Regions from separate parts of the Streptomyces sp. NPDC051987 genome, predicted to be linked through region 3. Evidence: riboswitches for the same ligand, from Rfam matches in the RefSeq annotation. Region 3 holds a riboswitch; each other region holds the start of a gene.

Region 1 (6,715 bases), on a different contig from region 3:
CGGCCGGGGCACGGTGAGCGACCGGGGTATGACACTGGTCCGGTCCTCGCCGCTGTCATGCGCCTCGGCCAGCGCCTGCGGCGGTACGGCGTCCAGCTGCTCGGCACCGAGCGCACCGCGCGCCCGACGCACCAGGGCGAGCAGCGCGACCGCGTCGTACGGCCGCACCCCGGGGTCGCGCGCGGTGCCGAGGGCGACCAGCTCGTCCAGTTCGGGGGCCAGTCCCGGCACCACGGCGGACGGCGCCGGCACGTCCTCGTGCAGATGCTTGTAGAGGATCACCGCGGGCGAGTCCGCGTCGTGCGGCTTCTGCCCGGTGAGCATCTCGTAGAGCACGACACCGCACGCGTACACGTCGACGCGCGGATCGGCGGCCCCGCTCTCGACCTGCTCGGGCGCGAGATACGAGACCGTCCCGAGGACGGCGCCCGTGGTGCGGGTGGCCGAGTCCACGGACCGCACCAGCCCGAAGTCGGCGACCTTGACCCGCCCGTCGTCCCCTATCAGCACGTTCTCGGGCTTCATGTCCCGGTGCACGAACCCGGCGCGGTGCGCGGCGCCCAGCGCGGCCAGCACCGGCTCCAGGATGTCCAGCGCGGCCCGCGGCTGCAGCGCGCCGCGCTCGCGCAGCACGTCACGCAGGGTGCAGCCGGCCACGTACTCCATGGCGAGGTACACGTACGACCGGTCGGCCCCCTGGTCGAAGACCTGGACGACGTTCGGGTGGGCCAGCCGGGCGACCGACTTGGCCTCCAGGATGAACCGCTCGACGAAGGACGCGTCGACGGCGAGCGCCGGGTGCATCACCTTCAGTGCGAGGACGCGGTCCAGCCGGATGTCCAGGGCCCGGTACACCGTGGCCATCCCGCCGACGGCGATCCGCGCGTCGACGCGATAACGGCCGTCGAGCACCTGCCCGACGAGGGGGTCCTGAAGGGTCGTATCCACGCAGCGAGTGTACGAGCACCGGCTGACACCCCCACGGATGAGACCGCTTACCCCAGGGGACTGCAGCGCACCTGTGACGCTTCACACCCACCTGACATATCCCCCACACCCCGCAGCCGCCGACGCCGTTCGGCCCCTGGCTCCCACCCTCCCGCAGCCGCCGACGCCGCTCGGCCCCTGCGGGAGAGTCCCGCTTCTCGGCGGACGGGTTCGGGTGGTGCGTGGGTGGGAGAGCGGGCGGGAGTGGACCGGCGGTCAGAACGCAGGGCGCTCGAGGTCCAGCACGGCCAGGCCCTCCGCAGGAGACGACGCCTCCGCGAGGTACCGGCGCGGAATCCGCCCCGCCAGCCGCGCCAGCCGCCCCGCCTCCACCCCGGCCCGCATGGCGCAAGCCATCCGCTCGGGATCCCGCGCCCGCGTCACCGCCGACGCCAGCATCACCCCGGCACACCCCAGCTCCATCGCCAGCGCCGCGTCCGACGCCGTACCGGCCCCCGCGTCCAGGATCACCGGCACCCGCGCGTGCTCGACGATCAGCTGGAAGTTGTGCGGGTTGCGGATCCCGAGCCCCGACCCGATCGGCGACCCGAGCGGCATCACCGCGGCGCACCCCACGTCCTCCAGCCTGCGCGCCAGCACCGGATCGTCGTTGGTGTACGGCAGCACCGTGAACCCGTCGTCCACCAGCGTCTCCGCCGCGTCAAGCAGCTCGACCGGGTCCGGCAGCAGCGTCCGCTCGTCGGCGATGACCTCCAGCTTGACCAGCGAGGTCCCCAGCGCCTCCCGCGCCAGCCGGGCGGTCAGCACGGCCTCCCCGGCGGTGTGGCACCCCGCCGTGTTGGGCAGCACCCGGATCCCGAGCCGGTCGAGCACCGACAGCACGGATCCCCGTACCCCCGGGTCAACCCGCCGCATCGCGACCGTGGTCAGCTCGGTCCCGGACGCCACGAGCGCCCGCTCCAGCACCTCCAGGCTGGGCGCGCCTCCGGTACCCATGATCAGCCGGGAGGAGAAGGTCGTACCCCCGAGGACGAAGGGATCGTCGGCCACGGCGCTCAGCCCCCCTGCACGGCGGTCAGGACTTCCACGCGGTCGCCCTCGGCGAGCCCGGTCGCCGCCCACTGCCCGCGCGGCACGACGGTCTCGTTGACGGCCGCGGCCACCCCGGACGGCGCGGCCGTGAGCGACCGCACGAGGGTGTCGAGCGCGGTGCCCGCAGCGATCTCCCGGCGCTCCCCGTTGACGGAGACGGTGACGCAGACCTTCAGCCGTTCTGCGTTCGGCCGGTCTGGGTCGAGCCGGTCTGCGTTCGGCCGTTCTGCGTTCGGCCGGTCTGCGTCGAGCCGGTCCGCGGGGAGCCGGTCTGCATTCGGACGGTCCGCGTTCATACGGTCAGCGTTCATGCGGTCTGCTCCACGAGTCCGGCGGGAACGGCGTCGAACCGCTGCGGCGTGAACGGACGGGCCTCCGGCGGCAGCTCGCCGCCGGCCAGCAGCTCCGCCATCACGTCCCCCGTGACCGGCGTGAGCAGCACCCCGTTGCGGTAGTGCCCGGTGGCCAGCAGCAGCCCGTCCAGGCGGGTCGGCCCGAGCAGCGGCGCGTTGTCAGGGGAGCCGGGGCGCAGTCCGGCCCGGGTCTCGGTCAGCGGCAGCTCGGTGATCCCGGGCACCAGCTCGTGCGCGTCGCGCAGCAACTCGTACACGCCGCCCGCGGTGACCGTGGTGTCCCAGCCCAGCTCCTCGCTGGTCGCGCCGACGACCAGCTCGCCGTTCTCCCGAGGCACCAGGTAGACGTTCCCGCCGCGTACCACGGCCCGGACGGTCCGGCCGAGGAACGGCGCGTACCGCGCGGGCACGGTCAGCCGCAGCACCTGCCCCTTCACCGGCCGCACCGGCGGCAGCACCTCGTCCGGCACGCCCGCCAGCCGCCCGCTCAGGCTGCCGCCGGCGAGTACCACCTGGTCCGCGCCCAGCACCTCACCCGCACGGGTGCGGACACCGGCCGCCCGCTCCCGTACCAGCTCCAGGCGCTCCGCCCAGTCCCGGTGGAACACCACCCCGGCCCGCTCGCACGCGGCCACCAGTGCTCCTGCCAGCCGGCGCGGATCGATCTGGTGGTCGCCGTCCACCCGCAACCCGCCGCGCACGCCCGGCGCGAGCATCGGCTCCAGACGCCGGCACTCGCGCCCGGACAGCCACTCGGACTCCAGGCCCGACTGTTGCTGGAGGGCGTGCAGCTCGCGCAGCTGGGCCCGGTCGTCGGCGTCCAGCGCGACCGCGAGGGTGCCGCAGCGCCGGTAGCCGAGGTCATGGCCGGTGAGCTCGGTCAGCTCGGCGGCGAAGCCGGGATAGCGGCGCGCGGAAGCCAGGTTGAGCCCCAGCAGGGTCTGCTCGCCGTAGTGCAGCTCGGTGACCGCGGCCAGCATCCCCGCCGCGACCTGTGCCGCCCCGCCGCCGGGCCCGGGGTCGACCACGGCGGTGGCGAGCCCGCGTTGAGCCGCCCGCCAGGCCGTGACCAGGCCGATGATCCCGCCCCCGATGACGAGGACGTCGGACGTACGTGAGGACATGGGCGTCCAGCCCCTCCCTTCGCCGGCATGACCCGGATCAGGTTCGTACGGTCGGAGGCCGCCAGCCTCCCTCTCAGCCCGGTGCGTCCGGGCTCCCGCGTGTGCTTCACCGCCACCCTAGCCCGCCCGGCCGCGCCCTCGTAAGACGGCCTCGGGCGGCGCTGTGCATCAGGTCACCCGCCACGACCGCTGACTGACTCTTTGTCAGTTGTCTATCGTTCTTGTCTATGGTGATCAGGTGGACCAGGTGAGTGAGCAGACGCAGCTACGGGGCACGGCACAGACACGGCGCGTGGTCGTCGTGGGCGCGGGCATGGCCGGGGTGCAGACCGCCGTCGCCCTGCGGGAGCAGGGGTTCACGGGCGCCGTCACCCTGATCGGCGCAGAGCCGCACCAGCCGTACGACCGGCCGCCGCTCTCCAAGGCCGTGCTGCTCGGCACGTCGGAGGGGTCCGCGTTCGAGGTCGACTTCGAGACGCTCGGCATCGAGCTGGCGCTCGGCCGCGAGGCGCTGGGCGTGCGCCCCGCCGACCATGAGCTGGACACCGACGCCGGACCGGTGCCGTACGACGTCCTGGTCCTCGCCACCGGTGCCGAGCCGATCACGCTGCCCGGCACCGAGGGCGTGCCCGGCGTCCATCTGCTGCGCACCCTGGACGACGCCGAGCGGCTGCGGCCCGTGCTCGCCCGCCGGCACGACGTCGTGGTCGTCGGCGCGGGCTGGATCGGCGCCGAGTTCGCCACCGCGGCCCGCGAGGCCGGCTGCGCGGTGACCGTCGTGGAGGCCGCCGACCGGCCGCTCGCCGGAGCGCTCCCCGCCGAGGTCGCCGCGCCGATGGCCGCCTGGTACGCGGACAGCGGCACCGCACTGCGCACGCACGCGCGCGTGGCGGGCGTCGAGCCCGGCGCGGTGGTGCTCGACGACGGCTCGCGGCTGCCCGCGGGCGCCGTCGTGGTCGGGATCGGCGCCCGCCCCGCCACCGCCTGGCTGACCGGCTCCGGCATCGAGCTGGGCGCGCACCGCGACGTGCTGGCCGACGACCGCCTGCGCACCACCGTGCCCGACGTCTACGCGGTCGGCGACTGCGCCTCCTTCCCCTCCGGCCGCTACGGCGAGCGCCTGCTGGTCCACCACTGGGACAACGCCCTCCAGGGCCCGCGCACGGTCGCCGCCAACATCCTGGGCGAGACCGACGCCGTCTACGACCCCGTCCCGTACTTCTGGTCCGAACAGTTCGGCCGCTTCGTCCAGTACGCCGGCCACCACGCCGCCGCCGACCGGCTGATCTGGCGCGGCGATCCGGCCGGCCCCTCCTGGAGCGTCTGCTGGCTCCGCGAGACCCGCCTGGTAGCCCTTCTGGCGGTAGGCCGTCCTCGGGATCTGGCGCAAGGACGGCGCCTGATCGAGGCGGGGCGCCACATGGACGCCGAGGCACTGGCAGACCCTGGGCGTCCCTTGAAGGATGCGACGTACGGCTGAGCGGCGCCCCGTGAGGGGCGCGGGGAACTGCGCGACCAGCCCCGACGGCGCCGCACCCGGACGACCACCCATCGCGGCCCACCCGACGTTGCGCCTACCCTTGACCCCGTGACCGAGATTGACGCAAAGATCGATGCTCTCGTCCCCGCCTGGCTCACCCTCCCCGACATCGCAGAGATGATGGACGTCGAGGTGACGCGCGTGCGGCAGCTGGTCAAGGAGGGCCAGCTCATCGCCGTCCGCCGCGGTGAGAACAGGGCACTGCACGTCCCCGCCGCCTTCATCGACGGGGACAAGGTGGTCAAGGGCCTCTCCGGGACCCTGACGCTCCTGCGGGACGACGGCTTCACGGACGAAGAGATGCTGGAGTGGCTCTTCACTCCCGACGCCACCCTGCCCGGCACCCCCGCGCAGGCGCTCAGCGAGAATCGCGGCACGGAGGTGAAGCGCCGCGCCCAGGCGCTCGCCGTCTGAGGCGACCAGTACCGACACCACGGGGGACCACCGATGACCGACACCGCCCGCGCCCGGCTGGCCGACGCCCGGCTCTACCTGTGCACGGACGCCCGCACGGAGCAGGGCGACCTCGCCGCGTTCCTGGACGAGGTCCTGGCGGGCGGTGTCGACATCGTGCAGCTGCGCGACAAGGGCATGGAGGCCGCCGAGGAGCTGGAGCACCTCGCGGTCCTCGCCGACGCCTGCGCCCGGCACGGCAAGCTGCTCGCGGTCAATGACCGCGCGGACGTGGCCCACGCGGCCGGCGCCGACGTGCTCCACCTCGGCCAGGGCGACCTGCCGGTCCCCGCCGCGCGGGCGATCCTCGGCCCGGACGTCCTGATCGGCCGCTCCACGCACGCCGAGTCCGAGGCCGCCGCGGCCGCCGTGCAGGACGGCGTGGACTACTTCTGCACCGGTCCCTGCTGGCCCACCCCCACCAAGCCCGGCCGCCCCGCCCCCGGCCTCGGCCTGGTGCGGTACACCGCCGCCCTGGGCACCGACCGCCCCTGGTTCGCCATCGGCGGCATCGACCTGGGCAACCTCGACCAGGTGCTGGACGCGGGCGCCCGCCGGGTGGTCGTGGTCCGCGCGCTCACCGCGGCCGACGACCCGGGCGCGGCGGCGGCCGAGTTCGCCAAGCGGCTGCGCTCGCGGTGACGCGCGGTCCCGTGGTCCGAAAACATGTCCAGTATCCGGACGTGAGGTCGGCAATTCGGGCAAATATCCCGAGTTCGGTTGGGTGACCGTCCAGCCCTGACTAACCTGCGGGTATGGCCCTCGGAACCGCGTCCACCCGGACGGACCGCGCACGCACCGTGAGCGACATGCTCGCCACCGGCAAGACCACGTACTCGTTTGAGTTCTCGGCGCCGAAGACCCCCAAGGGTGAGCGGAACCTGTGGAGCGCGCTCCGGCGGGTCGAGGCGGTCGCCCCCGACTTCGTCTCCGTGACCTACGGGGCCGGCGGCTCCACCCGCGCGGGCACGGTCAAGGAGACCCAGCAGATCGTCGCCGACACCACGCTCACCCCGGTCGCCCACCTCACCGCGGTCGACCACTCGCTGGCCGAACTGCGCAACATCATCGGCCAGTACGCGGACGCCGGGATCCGCAACATGCTCGCGGTGCGCGGCGACCCGCCCGGTGACCCGATGGGCGAGTGGGTGGCGCACCCGCAGGGGCTGACCTACGCGGCCGAACTCGTCCGCCTCATCAAGGAG
Region 2 (6,715 bases), on a different contig from region 3:
AGGACAAACGTGTCCATATCCCGCCGCAGTGCACGTCGTTCCGTGCGCATCCTGGGTGTTGCCTCCGCATCGGCCGCGCTGGTCCTGGGCGTCTCCAGCAGCGCCCTCGCGTGCAACATCAAAGAGTTCTCCGCCGAAGCCACCTGCGACGGCTCCAACGGAGTCATCACGGTGACCGACCAGGACGCCACGGGTACTCCGGCCACCATCACCGTCTTCCTCGAGAACAACGGTGCCGACGTCAAGCAGGTCGGCGACGCCCAGACCGTGAAGGGCTCCAGGGCCGGCACGGAGGTCACCTTCTCCGAGGGCTGGGCGCCCAACGCGACGTACCGCGTCCACGTCAAGGTCGACAGCGGCAAGACCCGGATCGACACGGACATCACGCCCAACCTGACGACCCCGTCGACCGCGTGCGCGTCCGACGAGAGCTCCAGCCCCTCCCCGTCGGAGTCGGCCACGCCGTCCCCGTCGGCGTCCGAGTCCACCCCGGCCGAGTCGGACTCCCCGACCCCGTCGGCCTCGGACAGCAGCAGCACCGCTCCGGCGTCCGCGTCGGACAACGCTCCGTCCCCGGCCGTCGGCGAGTCGAACCTCGCCGAGACCGGTGCCAACTCCAACACCGGCCTGATCGCCGGTATCGCCGCCGCGCTCGTGGTGGTCGGCGGTGGCGCGGTGTGGTTCGGCATGCGCCGTCGTGGAGCACAGCGGTAACCGACCCGCCCCACGCGCTCGTACGCGCTCGTGGACCGTCGAGGCCCGTCCCCGTTTCTCCCGGGGACGGGCCTCGGCCGTACGCGTGCGCACGCGGACGCGCGCACGGACACGCGCACGGACACGCGCACGCGGTCAGTCCAGTACGACGGTCTCCGACGCGTCGAACTCGACGCCCACCGCGTCCCCGGCCTCCGGTGCCGCCCGCAGCGCGCAGGCCGCCTCCAGGCGGGGGCCGTCCTGGGGCTGGAGGTGGACGGTGACATGGGTGCCCTGGAAGGTACGGGCGGCCACCGTGCAGGGCAGCCCCGCGTCAGCGGCGACCAGCCGTACGCCGGCCGGCCGGACGAGCAGGGTCCGCGTCCCCTGCCCGGACCCCTCGGGCACCGGCACCTTCCCCCACGGCGTCACCGCGACCGTGCCTTCGACGGTCGCCGGGACCACGTTGCCGAAGCCCAGGAAGCGGGCCACGAACTCGTCGGCGGGCCGCTGCCAGACGTCAAGGGGCGTACCGGACTGGGCGATCCGCCCGTCCCGCATCACCACCACTCGGTCGGCCAGTGCGAAGGCCTCGCCCTGGTCGTGCGTCACCGCCAGCACGGTCGTCCCCAACCGCCCGAACAGCTCCCGTAGTTCGACGACCAGCCGCTCCCGCAGCGAGCGGTCCAGCTGGCCCAGGGGCTCGTCGAGCATCAGCAGCCGGGGCCGGGGCGCCAGCGCACGGGCGAGCGCCACCCGCTGCTGCTCACCGCCGGAGAGTCCGGCGACGGCCCGCCGGGCCGCACCCGGCAGCCCCACCAGGTCCAGCAACTCGCCCACGCGTGACGCCTGTTCCGGCTTCCCGGCGCCGCGCATCCGCAGTCCGAAGGCCACGTTCTGGCCCACGTCCCGCTGCGGGAAGAGCTGATGGTCCTGGAACATCAGACCGACGCCGCGCTGGTGCGCCGGCACCCGCGCCTGGTCGTGTCCGTCGAGCAACACCCTTCCGGAATCCAGCGGTTGCAGACCCGCGACCGCCCGCAGCAGCGTCGACTTGCCGCTTCCGCTGGGCCCGAGCACGCACACCACCTCGTGCTCGGCGACCTCCAGGCCGACGGCGTCGAGCACGGCCCGGCCGCCGAACCGCACGGTGGCCGCGTCGAGAGTCAGCAGCATCAGAACTCCCCCGTCCGGTCGGTCCGCAGCCGCTCCAGAACCAGCAGCGCCACCGCGCACACCACCATCAGAATCGTGGAAAGGGCCATCGCCTGGCCGTAGTTGAGATCACCGGGGCGGGACAGCAGCCGGGCCACCGCCACCGGCAGGGTCGGATTGTCGGGCCGCGCGATGAACACGGTCGCCCCGAACTCCCCCAGCGACACCGCGAAGGCGAAGCCCGCCGCGATCAGCAACGCCCGCCGCACCAGGGGCAGATCGACCTCCCGCCACACCCGCCAGGGCGACGCCCCGAGCACGGCCGCCGCCTCCCGCAGCCGCTCGTCCACGGCCCGCAGCACGGGCAGCATGGTCCGTACGACGAAGGGCACACCGACCAGTGCCTGGGCGAGCGGGACCAGGATCCAGGACTGGCGCAGATCCAGCGGCGGCTTGTCGAGCGCGATCAGGAACCCGAAGCCGACGGTCACCGCGGACACCCCGAGCGGCAGCATCAGCAGCGCGTCGAACCCCCGTACAATGCGTCCCGCGTCCCGCCGGGCCAGCGCGGCGGCGGCGAGCCCGCCGATCGCCACCGCGATGGCGGTGGCCGCGACCGCGTACTCCAGGGAGTTGACCACCGACTCGATCGGCGCGACCAGGAAGGTCCCGCCGTCGGCGTCGCCCAGCGCGCGGTAGTACCCGAACCCGCCGTCCAGCGACCGCCGTACCAGCACGGCCAGGGGCAGGACGAGGAGGACGGCGATGGTGGCGAGCACTCCCCCGAGCAGCGCCCACTGTCCGGCCCCGCGCGGCCGGCGTGCCGTCACCGCGGGGTCGACCAGCCGGAGCGCGCTCTCCCGGCGCCGCACCGTCCACGCGTGCACGGCGAGGACCGCACCGACCGCCGCGAACTGCACGAGGGTGAGGACGGCGGCCGTGGAGAGGTCGAAGATCTCGGAGGTCTGCCGGTAGATCTCCACTTCGAGGGTGGCGAACGTCGGTCCGCCGAGGATCTGCACCACCCCGAAGGAGGTGAAGGTGAAGAGGAACACCATCAGCGCGGCGGCGGCCACGGCGGGCGCGAGCGCGGGCAGGGTGACCTTCCGCCAGGCGGCCGGCGGGGAGAGGCCGAGCATTCGGGCGGCCTCCTCCTGCCGGGGGTCCAGCTGGGCCCACAGCCCGCCCACGGTGCGCACGACGACCGCGTAGTTGAAGAAGACGTGCGCGAGCAGGATGGCCCAGACCGTGGTGTCGAGCCGCACCCCCCACAGCTCGTCCAGCAGTCCGCCCCGCCCGACGAGCGCGAGGAAGGCGGTCCCCACCACGACCGTCGGCAGCACGAAGGGCACCGTCACCACGGCCCGCAGCACCTGTCTGCCCGGGAAGTCGAGGCGGGCGAAGACGTAGGCGGCGGGCAGGGCGGCCAGCAGGGTGAGCGCGGTGGAGGCAAGTGCCTGCCAGGTGGTGAACCAGAGCACGTGCCGGATGTCGGACTGCCCGACGACGTCGGCGATCCTCCCGAGCCGCCACACCCCGTCGGCCTTCAGCCCGCGGGTCACGATCGCCGCGACCGGCCAGGCGAAGAAGACGCCGAAGAACGCGACGGGCACGGCCATCAGGCCGAGCCGCGCCGCGCTCCCCCGGCGCCCGGTGCGGGGGGCTACTTGAGTACGAGTGACGTCCACGTCTTGACCCACTGGTCACGGTCGGCGGCGATCCTGTCGGGCGCCATGGTCTCGGGGTCCTTCGCGGCGGGCCCGTACTTCGTGAACTCGGCGGGCACCCTCGCCCCGTCGACCACCGGATACACGAACATGTTCAGCGGCATGTCCTCCTGGAACTCCTTGGAGACCAGGAAGTCGATGAGCGCCTTGCCGCCCTTGGTGTTCCTCGCGTTGCTCAGCAGCCCGGCGAACTCGATCTGGCGGAAGCAGGTGCCGGCCGCGACCCCGGTGGGCGCGGTGCTCGGCTTCGGGTCGGCGTAGATGACCTCGGCGGGCGGGGAGGAGGCGTACGACACGACGAGCGGCCGGTCGCCGCCCGCCTTCCTGCCGCCGGCCGAGCCGGAGAACTCCTCGTTGTAGGCCTGCTCCCAGCCGTCGACCACCTTGACGCCGTTGGCCGTGAGCTTCTTCCAGTAGTCCTGCCAGCCGCTGTCCCCGTACCGGGCGGCCGACCCGAGCAGGAAGCCGAGCCCCGGCGAGGAGGTGGCCGCGTTCTCGGTGACGAGGAGGTTCCTGTACTCCGGCTTGACGAGGTCGGCGTACGACGTCGGCGGGGTCAGCTTGTGCCGGGTGAAGTACGCCTTGTCGTAGTTGACGCAGATGTCGCCGTAGTCGATGGGCGTGACCCGGTGCCTGCCCGCGTCGAGCTGGTACGCCGCGCCGACCTTGTCGAGCCCCTTCGCCCGGTACGACTGGAAGAGCCCGTTGTCGAGGGCCCTGGAGAGCAGGGTGTTGTCCACGCCGAAGAAGACGTCGCCCTGCGGGTTGTCCTTGGTCAGGATCGCCTTGTTGACGGCCTGCCCGGCGTCGCCGTCCTTGAGGACCCTGACCTGGTAGCCGGACTGCTTCTCGAAGTCCTTGAGCACGTTCTTGGAGACGGCCCACGAGTCGTGGCTGACGAGGGTGACGGTCCTGGAGCCGGCGCCGCCGTCGGCGGCGGACGAGCAGGCGGACAGCGTGACGAGCCCGAGCCCGACGGCCGCGGCCACGAAGGTCCTGGTGTGCACTGGTTGTTTTCCTCCTGGGGCGGTCCAGGAAGAGACGCGGCCCCGCCCGCGGTGTGCGGGCAGGGCGCAACAGCTCGAGTGATGACCGAACTTCCTACCCAGAATGACCTGGGCGAGGTTCAGAGGGTCTGCGGCCCGGTTGCCGCACTCTCAGCGCTGTGGCGCTCCCCTGTCGGAATATGAAGATGTGTTGGCCAGATCCTACCGCTCGGCGCCGACGGCGTTACCGCTCGGTGGCCGCGAGCTGACCGCAGGCGCCGTCGATCTCCTGCCCACGGGTGTCCCGGATCGTCACCGGCACACCATGCGCCTCGATCGCCTCGACGAACGCCTTCTCGTCCTCCGGCCGCGACGCGGTCCACTTCGAACCCGGCGTCGGGTTCAGCGGGATGAGGTTGACGTGCACGGGCTTGCCCCTGAGCAGCCGGCCCAGCCGGTCTCCGCGCCACGCCTGGTCGTTGATGTCCCGGATCAGCGCGTACTCGATGGACAGCCGGCGCCCGCTCTTCTCGACGTACTCGAACCCGGCGTCCAGGACCTCGCGGACCTTCCACCGCGTGTTCACGGGGACGAGGGTGTCGCGCAGTTCGTCGTCGGGGGCGTGCAGGGAGATCGCGAGCCGGCACTTGAAGCCCTCGTCGGCGAACCGGTGGATGGCCGGGACCAGTCCGACGGTCGAGACGGTGATCCCGCGCTGGGAGAGCCCGAGTCCGTCCGGGGCGGGGTCGGTCAGCGCCCGGATCGCTGAGACCACCCGCTTGTAGTTGGCGAGCGGCTCGCCCATCCCCATGAAGACGATGTTGGACAGCCGCGCGGGGCCGCCGGGCACCTCGCCGTCCCTGAGCGCCCGCATCCCGTCGACGATCTGGTGGACGATCTCGGCGGTGGACAGGTTCCGGTCGAGACCGGCCTGCCCCGTCGCGCAGAACGGGCAGTTCATCCCGCAGCCGGCCTGCGAACTGATGCACATGGTCACCCGGTCCGGGTAGCGCATCAGCACCGACTCGACGAGCGTCCCGTCGAACAGCCGCCACAGCGTCTTGCGGGTCGTCCCCTCGTCGGTCGACAGATGCCGGACGACCGTCATCAGCTCAGGGAACAGCGCCTCCCGCAGCTTCTCCCGCGAGCCGGCCGGGATGTCCGTCCACTGCTCGGGGTCGTGCGCGTACCGCGCGAAGTAGTGCTGCGAGAGCTGCTTGGCACGAAACGGCTTCTCCCCGACCTCGGCCACCGCGTCCTTGCGCTCGGCGGGCGAGAGATCGGCGAGATGCCGCGGCGGCTTCTTGGCTCCGCGCGGCGCGACGAAAGTGAGTTCTCCGGGCTTGGGCATGGTGGTACCAGTGTCGCAGATCCACTCAGGTGGCCCGCGACGGCGGTGTGGGGCCCGGTGCGGCCCGGGACGGTCCCGGTTCAGCCCGTGGCGGTCGTGATGACGGCGAAGGCGGCGCCGGCGGGGTCGAGGAACATGGCGAAGCGGCCGATGCCCGGGGCCTCGGTGGCCGGGATGAGGACGGTGGCCCCGGCCTCGGTGGCGGCGGCGAGCGTGGCGTCGCAGTCCCGCACCTCGAAGTAGGGGTGCCATTCCGAGGTGGAGCCGGCGTCGAGGTTGGCCTGGGGCAGCTGCATCAGCCCGCCGTGCGCGGACGCGTCACCGGCGGAGGGGAAGAGGACCGTGTACGTCAGGGCGGGGCCGATCGGCACGTCGGTCGTCCGCCAGGCGAAGACCGACCCGTAGAACGCCTTCGCCGCGTCCGCGTCGGTGGTGTACAGCTCCGCCCTGGCCAGGCTGCCGGGGACCGCGACGAGGTCCAGGCCCCGGGTCTCGCCCGGCTGCCAGACGGCGAAGTCCGCGCCGGTCGGGTCGACGAAGGCGGCAGCCCGTCCGAAGGTGAAGACGTCCGCCGGGGCGATACGGACACTGCCGCCCGCCTGCTCGACGGCCTTGGCGGTGGCGTCGGCGTCCGGGGTGTGGAAGTACACCCTCCAGGACGGGCTCGCGCCCTCCGCGGTGAGCGGCCCGATCCCGGCGACCGTGCTGCCTTCCTGCTCGAAGAAGCCGTAGCCGCCCGCCTCCGGTCCCGCCGACCGGTGCCGCCAGCCGAAGACGGCCCCGTAGAAGGCGGCGCTCGCGGC
Region 3 (6,715 bases):
GCGTCGGGGCCGGCGGTGCGGTCGGCCCGGCTGACGCTGCCTCCATGGCCGCGGCCGTTCCCGTGCCCGCCCGGTCGGCCGACACGACCAGGGCCGCGAGCAGCGTGGTGACCGGCACCGAGGCGACCAGGCCGATCGAGCCGACCAGCGTGCGCACGACCTCCTCGGCCACCAGCTCGCTGTTGGCGACCGTGGCCACACTGCTCTGCGCGATCGAGAAGAGCAGCAGCAGCGGCAGCGCGGCACCCGCGTAGGCCAGTACGAGGGTGTTGACGACCGAGGCGATGTGGTCGCGGCCGATGCGGATACCAGCCCGGTACAGCCCGCGCCAGCCCATCGTCGGGTTGGCCTCGTGCAGCTCCCAGACCGCCGAGGTCTGTGTCACCGTCACATCGTCCAGGACACCCAGCGAACCGATGATGACACCGGCCAGCAGCAGACCGCTCATGTCGATCGACGGATACAGGCCGTGGATCAGACCGGTGCTGTCATCGGTGTTGCCGGTGAGTGCGGCCCAGTCGATGAACTCCGAGCCCAGCAGGCCGATCAGGCACAGCGAGACCAGCGTGCCGAGCACCGCCACCGAGGTCCGGGCGGACAGCCCGTGACACATGTACAGGGCGATCAGCATGATGGCACTCGACCCGACCACCGCCACCAGCAGCGGATTGGAGCCCTGCAGGACCGCCGGGAGGATGAACAGGGTCAGGACCAGGAAGCTGACGGCCAGCGCGACCAGCGCCATCACACCACGCAGTCGGCCCACCACCACGACGGCGAGCGCGAAGATCCCGGCCAGCAGCGCCATCGGGAACTTCCGGTTCACGTCGGTGACCGAGTACTGCAGGTCCTTGGGCGCGGAGGGTTCGTACGCCGCCACGACCTTCTCGCCTTCGTGCAACTGCCGTGACTGGTCGGGCTGCACGATCTCGGTGAAGGTACGGCCCTTGTCCTTGCCGGTGTCGACCCGGACCGTGGCCTTCTTGCAGGTGCCGCCGTCCTCCCGCTTCGAGGACGTGCCGTCGGCGGTGGAGGCGTCGTCCGTCGAGCCGCCTCCTGAGGCGTTGACCGACTTGCAGCTCACCGAGAGGACCTTGGTGACCGTCGCCGCCTGGGTCTGGCGGTCGAAGCCCACCCCGGTGCGCTCGTGCGGCGGGGCACCGCCGGGCCACAGCAGCACCAGGCCGACCACGACCGCGGCGGTGAAGGGGATCAGGATCGCCGCGATGACCTTGCGTAGATGCTTGGAGACGGGCGCGGCGGGCCCGTGGCTGTGGCTGTGCCCGTGCGCGTGGCCGCTCTGGCCGGGGCCGTGGGCGTGGCCGGCAGCCTGGTGGTGGTCGTACGGCTCGGCCTGTCTGTGGATGTGGCCGTCACCGGCACCATGGCCCCCGTGGCCGGTTCCGCCGCCCTGCGAGGCGCCGTTGCCGCGCTGCGGCTCGGAGGGCGGGTAAGGGTGCTGCTGTGTCGAGGTCACCGCCCGATCATCGCAAGAACGGCAAGGGCCCCCTGTTCACCGCGCCCGAATTGACGCTAGCGTGGAGGCACCTTTGCACACGCGGGAGCTCGGAGCACCGGGCTGAGAGGGCGCTGACCTCCGTATTTGCGATGTTTCACGTGGAACGAATGATGTTTCACAGGGAACGCCGCCCGACGGAAGCCGCTGCGTCGACCGCCGAACCTGTTACCGGGTAATGCCGGCGTAGGGAGTAGGTCTCATGACCAACAAGGACGTACGCACGCCTGCCTCCAGTCAGGACGAACAGCCCATCACGGGGGAAACTCACCCGGAGGCCGGGAAGTCCATCGGCTGGCACAAGGGATATGTCGAGGGCTCCCGCCCTGATCTGCGGGTGCCGGTCCGTCAGGTGCATCTCAGCAACGGGCAGTCGGTGACGCTCTACGACACCTCAGGCCCGTACACCGATCCGCTCGTCGAGACCGACGTCCGCAGGGGCCTGCCGCCGCTGCGGGAGAACTGGATCGTCGGCCGCGGCGACACCGAGGAGTACGCGGGCCGTCCCGTCCGTCCCGAGGACGACGGGATCAAGCACACCTCGCCCCGCGGAGGTCTGCGCAACCTGGACGCGGTCTTCCCGGGCCGGCCACGCCAGCCGCGGCGCGGCCGGAACGGCGAGGCGGTGACGCAGCTCGCGTACGCACGCCGGGGCGAGATCACCCCGGAGATGGAGTACGTGGCCATCCGCGAGAACGTTTCTCCCGAGGTGGTCCGCGAGGAGATAGCGGCAGGCAGGGCCGTACTGCCCGCCAACGTCAACCACCCGGAGATCGAGCCGATGATCATCGGCAAGCGGTTCCTGGTGAAGGTCAACGCCAACATCGGGAACTCGGCAGTCACCTCCTCCATCGAGGAGGAGGTCGAGAAGATGACCTGGGCGACCCGCTGGGGCGCCGACACGGTCATGGACCTGTCCACCGGTCGCAACATCCACACCACCCGCGAGTGGGTGCTGCGCAACTCCCCTGTCCCCATCGGCACGGTGCCGCTCTACCAGGCCCTGGAGAAGGTCGACGGCAGGGCCGAGGAACTGACCTGGGAGATCTACAAGGACACGGTCGTCGAACAGGCCGAGCAGGGCGTGGACTACATGACCGTCCACGCGGGCGTGCGCCTGCCGTACGTGCCGCTCACCGCCAACCGCAAGACCGGCATCGTCTCGCGCGGCGGCTCGATCATGGCGGCCTGGTGCCTCGCCCACCACAAGGAATCGTTCCTGTACGAGAACTTCGAGGAACTCTGCGAGATCCTCGCCGCCTACGACGTCACCTACTCCCTGGGGGACGGGCTGCGCCCCGGCTCCATCGCGGACGCCAACGACGAGGCCCAGTTCGCGGAACTGCGCACGCTCGGGGAACTCAACCGGATCGCCAGGCGTTTCCATGTTCAGACCATGATCGAAGGCCCGGGTCACGTCCCGATGCACAAGATCAAGGAGAACATCGACCTTCAGCAGGAGATCTGCGATGAAGCTCCGTTCTATACGCTCGGCCCGCTGACCACGGACGTCGCGCCGGCGTACGACCACATCACCTCCGGCATTGGTGCCGCGATGATCGCCTGGTGGGGTACGGCGATGCTCTGCTACGTCACGCCGAAGGAGCACCTGGGCCTGCCCAACCGGGACGACGTCAAGACCGGCGTCATCACCTACAAGATCGCAGCCCACGCGGCCGACCTGGCCAAGGGCCACCCGGGCGCGCAGGAGTGGGACGACGCGCTGTCCGACGCCCGGTTCGAGTTCCGCTGGGAGGACCAGTTCAACCTCGCCCTGGACCCGGACACGGCCCGCGGGTTCCACGACGAGACGCTTCCGGCGGAACCGGCGAAGACGGCCCACTTCTGCTCGATGTGCGGGCCGAAGTTCTGCTCGATGAAGATCAGCCAGACCATCACGGAGCGGTTCGGCGGCGCGCCGGCCGACGAGGCGTCTCCCGAGGAGGTCGCGGAGGGGATGTTGCAGAAGTCGAAGGAGTTCGCGGCGGGCGGCAACCGGGTGTACCTGCCGATCGCGGACTGACGGCCGCCGCGGGCGGAGTGCTGCGGGCGGGTCTCCCGGCAGTCCTCCGGTGCGGTCTCGTGGGCCGGGTGTCCGGCCTGCGCCCCCGGCCAGGGGGCGCAGGCCGGGTCATTCCGGCTGGTGCTCCGGGCCTCCGAAGTCCGGGCTGGTGTAGTCCGGGCTGGTGAAGCTCGGGCGAGAGGCCGGGGCGGCCCCGTCGTCGGTGCTGAAGCCGGGACGGTCGTAACCGAGCCGCGGCATCCGGCCCGCTGGGCCCGTCGGAGCCGTACTGCGCAGCCCGGCCGTGCCGGTGTCGGTGGCCAGCGCTTCCCGCAGGAAGGGCAGGATGCCGCGCTCCAGCAGGGCGTCCCGCCAGGCCTCCCGGGCCTTGGCCACCTCTCCGTCGGGCTCGCCGTAGGCTCCGGCCTCCAGCGAAGGACTGTTGCGCAGTGCGGTGAGCAGCAGCCCCGTGCCGGCCATGACGATGGTGGCCGCGGTCACGGCGCCGAACACCCAGCCGGCCGTGAGCATGGTCTCGGCGAACGCCGGGGCCGGGTCCAGCATCTTCAGGACGTAGCCGACGAGGAGGAATATCGCCGCGGCGGTGCCGGCGAGCACGGGCGCCAGGACCAGGGCGAGGGCGAAGCCCCCGGCGCCGGTCGTCTCGGCCGCCTCGCCGAGGGTGGTGGCGAGCCCCAACGAGCCGCCCGTGCCCGGCTCCACGGAGCCGGAGTCCTGGACGGTGGCCGGGGTGGACCGCGCCGGATTGCGCAGTTCCTCGCGGACCTTCACATAATGCTGGTACTCGGTCGCCGCGGCCGCCGTGATCAGTGCGGTGGCGTTGAGCGCCATGGTGCGCAGCTGTTCGGTGTTCAGACGCTGGCCTATACCGGCCAGTTCGGGACGGTACTGGGCGGAGCGCAGCGCCTCATCGAGGATCCGCTCGTATTCCTGGCGGTCCTCGCTGTGCAGGTGCTGCGGAACGCTGTTCATGTGCATCCCCCGATGCTCCGTAGGGCTTGTGCTCGCACGCCGGCGAGCCGTCGGGCAGAAACGGAGGGGAGCCTGCTACGGATAAACCGATGGTAGAGCCGTTACGGCACGCGGTGACAGGGGGTTGCCGGAAATTGGGGGTGGCCCGCGTGTGACGTCGGGAGGATGAAACAGCCGGGCGAACCCTCAGACGTCCAGCGGAAGTTGCCTCACCAGCAGCTTTCCGGCCATGGTCACGCCGCCGTCCATGGCGATGGCCAGCCCGTCGGCGTAGACGTGCGGCTCCTCCACGACCGGGCCGGTGCCCTCTTCGCCCTCCTCGGAGCCGACTTCGCCCAGCAGATAGGGAATCGGGCTGTGTCCGTGAACGATGCGGGTACCGCCGTACGTATCGAGAAGGGAACGGACGGCGTCTGCACCCCCCTCGTCGCGGAAGGAGAAGCGCTTGGTGAATTTGCGGAACAGGTCCCAGACCTCGTCCGCGTCATTGCGCGTGATGGTCTCGCGGACCGTGTCGTTGACCGCCTCGATCGAGTCGCCGTAGTCGAGGTAGGCGGTGGTGTCGGAGTGGACCAGCAGATATCCGTCGACCTGCTCGACGGCGTCCAGGCGGGCCATCCACTGGAGGTGGTGGTCCTGGAGCCGGTCCATGTCGGTCTTCTGGCCGCCGTTGAGCAGCCAGGCGGCCTGGAAGGTGGCGGTGCCCGCACCGGAGTTGACGGGCGTGTCGCCGAACCGTTTGGCGCCGAGCAGCAGCAGCTCGTGGTTGCCCATGAGCGCCTTGCAGTAGCCGCCGGCCGCGGCCGCCTCGGCGGACAGCCGCATCACCAGGTCGATGACGCCGATGCCGTCCGGCCCCCGGTCGGTGAAGTCGCCGAGGAACCACAGCCGGGCGCTGCCCGCACACCAGTGGCCGTCCGCGTCGACCAGGCCCTGCTCCCGCAGTGCGGCGACCAGCTCGTCGAGATAGCCGTGCACGTCACCGACGACGTACAGCGGGCCGGGGCCGTTTCCGGGCTGCGCGCCCGGACCGGCGGCCGGTTCGACGGGCGTCTGGAGCGTGTCGCCCCGGTGGATGACAGGCAGGTCCCGCTGCGTGGGCGTGTACCCGTCGGGATACCCCTCGGGGTACATGTCGTCGAGTGGCGGGACGGCGTCGCCGGGATGGGTGCTGGGGGCGTACGGACCGGTGTCGTTGACGTATCCGGGTACCCGGAAGTCGCGCAACGTCGCCGTCCGCTCCGTCTCGGGTCCCTGACCGGCCCCCTGAGTCATCAGACCCCTCCACCATCGCGCCGCATCTGCACCGCTTCGGACTGCCTGGTCGCAGCGGCCCGCGGTGTCGTGGGCCCATCATAGGAACGCCCGTCGCGCCGTGTGATGACCCAGGGGTGGTGAATCCGGGCAGGACTCCAGTTCAGCGTGGCATTCGCCCCGGTTGGGCAGGGGTTCGACCGCCCGTGGTTCGGCTGCCGTCGGCCGTCGGACGACGCCCGGCGGCCGGGCCGCCCCGCTCTCCGCGTGCTCGTGCTACTCCTCCTCCGGTGCCCGCGGCGGACTGACCGTGGTGCGCTGCGGGCGTCGCTGGGAGGAGGTACGCACGATCAGTTCGGTCGGTATCACCTGCTCGACCGGCTGGTCCGACTCCACTCCCTCGATCGCGTCGATGAGCAGCTGCACCACCGCGGTGCCGATACGGCGGGGCTTCAGGGAGAGCGTGGTGATGGGCGGTTCGGTGTTGGCGTACACCGTCGACTCGCTGCAGCACACCAGGAGCAGATCGTCCGGGACACGCAGCCCGTAGCGACGGGCGGCGGCGAGCAGATCGGTGCCGTTGGGGTCGAAGAGGCCGTAGACGGCGTCGGGGCGGTCCGGCCGGGCGAGCAGCCGGTCGGCGGCGACGGCGCCGGCGCACGGGTCGTGCGCCGGGTACGCCTCGTAGACCGGGTCCTGGCCGACGCGCTCGCACCAGCGCAGGTAGGCGCTGGTCGACAGGTGCGTGTACGTGTCCGTCGTGGTGCCGGTGAGCAGGCCGATCCGGCGGGCGCCCGCGTCGGCGAGATGGTCGAGGATGCCGAGGACGGCGGCCTCGTGGTCGTTGTCCACCCAGGCGGTGACCGGGAGCGCGCCCGCCGGGCGGCCGTCGGAGACCACCGGGAGACCCTGCCGGACCAGTTCGCTGACCACCGGGTCCTGGTCGGAGG

What was found. A riboswitch is a leader RNA that binds a small molecule or an ion and turns the genes downstream of it on or off. The one in region 3 is predicted to bind thiamine pyrophosphate.
Region 1: it holds a riboswitch for thiamine pyrophosphate, as region 3 does, so the genes downstream of both, thiO (glycine oxidase ThiO) here and thiC (phosphomethylpyrimidine synthase ThiC) in region 3, are expected to answer to the same signal.
Region 2: it holds a riboswitch for thiamine pyrophosphate, as region 3 does, so the genes downstream of both, AB0M11_RS31150 (thiamine ABC transporter substrate-binding protein) here and thiC (phosphomethylpyrimidine synthase ThiC) in region 3, are expected to answer to the same signal.

The regions. Positions count from the first base shown of each region.
Region 1 is NZ_JBFAXI010000113.1:16,688-23,402, forward strand. Features, by position in the region: gene pknB (Stk1 family PASTA domain-containing Ser/Thr kinase) at 1-948, opposite strand, end outside; gene AB0M11_RS36305 (thiazole synthase) at 1,204-1,998, opposite strand; gene thiS (sulfur carrier protein ThiS) at 2,004-2,216, opposite strand; gene thiO (glycine oxidase ThiO) at 2,348-3,517, opposite strand; TPP riboswitch at 3,515-3,626, opposite strand; gene AB0M11_RS36320 (FAD-dependent oxidoreductase) at 3,765-4,997, shown strand; gene AB0M11_RS36325 (Rv2175c family DNA-binding protein) at 5,106-5,471, shown strand; gene thiE (thiamine phosphate synthase) at 5,505-6,152, shown strand; gene metF (methylenetetrahydrofolate reductase [NAD(P)H]) at 6,266-6,715, shown strand, end outside.
Region 2 is NZ_JBFAXI010000078.1:26,216-32,930, forward strand. Features, by position in the region: gene AB0M11_RS31135 (LAETG motif-containing sortase-dependent surface protein) at 10-714, shown strand; gene AB0M11_RS31140 (ABC transporter ATP-binding protein) at 850-1,869, opposite strand; gene AB0M11_RS31145 (iron ABC transporter permease) at 1,869-3,467, opposite strand; gene AB0M11_RS31150 (thiamine ABC transporter substrate-binding protein) at 3,512-4,582, opposite strand; TPP riboswitch at 4,656-4,763, opposite strand; gene rlmN (23S rRNA (adenine(2503)-C(2))-methyltransferase RlmN) at 4,806-5,912, opposite strand; gene AB0M11_RS31160 (VOC family protein) at 5,993-6,715, opposite strand, start outside.
Region 3 is NZ_JBFAXI010000008.1:20,745-27,459, forward strand. Features, by position in the region: gene AB0M11_RS06585 (YibE/F family protein) at 1-1,477, opposite strand, end outside; TPP riboswitch at 1,549-1,726, shown strand; gene thiC (phosphomethylpyrimidine synthase ThiC) at 1,719-3,539, shown strand; gene AB0M11_RS06595 (hypothetical protein) at 3,648-4,517, opposite strand; gene AB0M11_RS06600 (metallophosphoesterase) at 4,698-5,786, opposite strand; gene AB0M11_RS06605 (LacI family DNA-binding transcriptional regulator) at 6,042-6,715, opposite strand, start outside.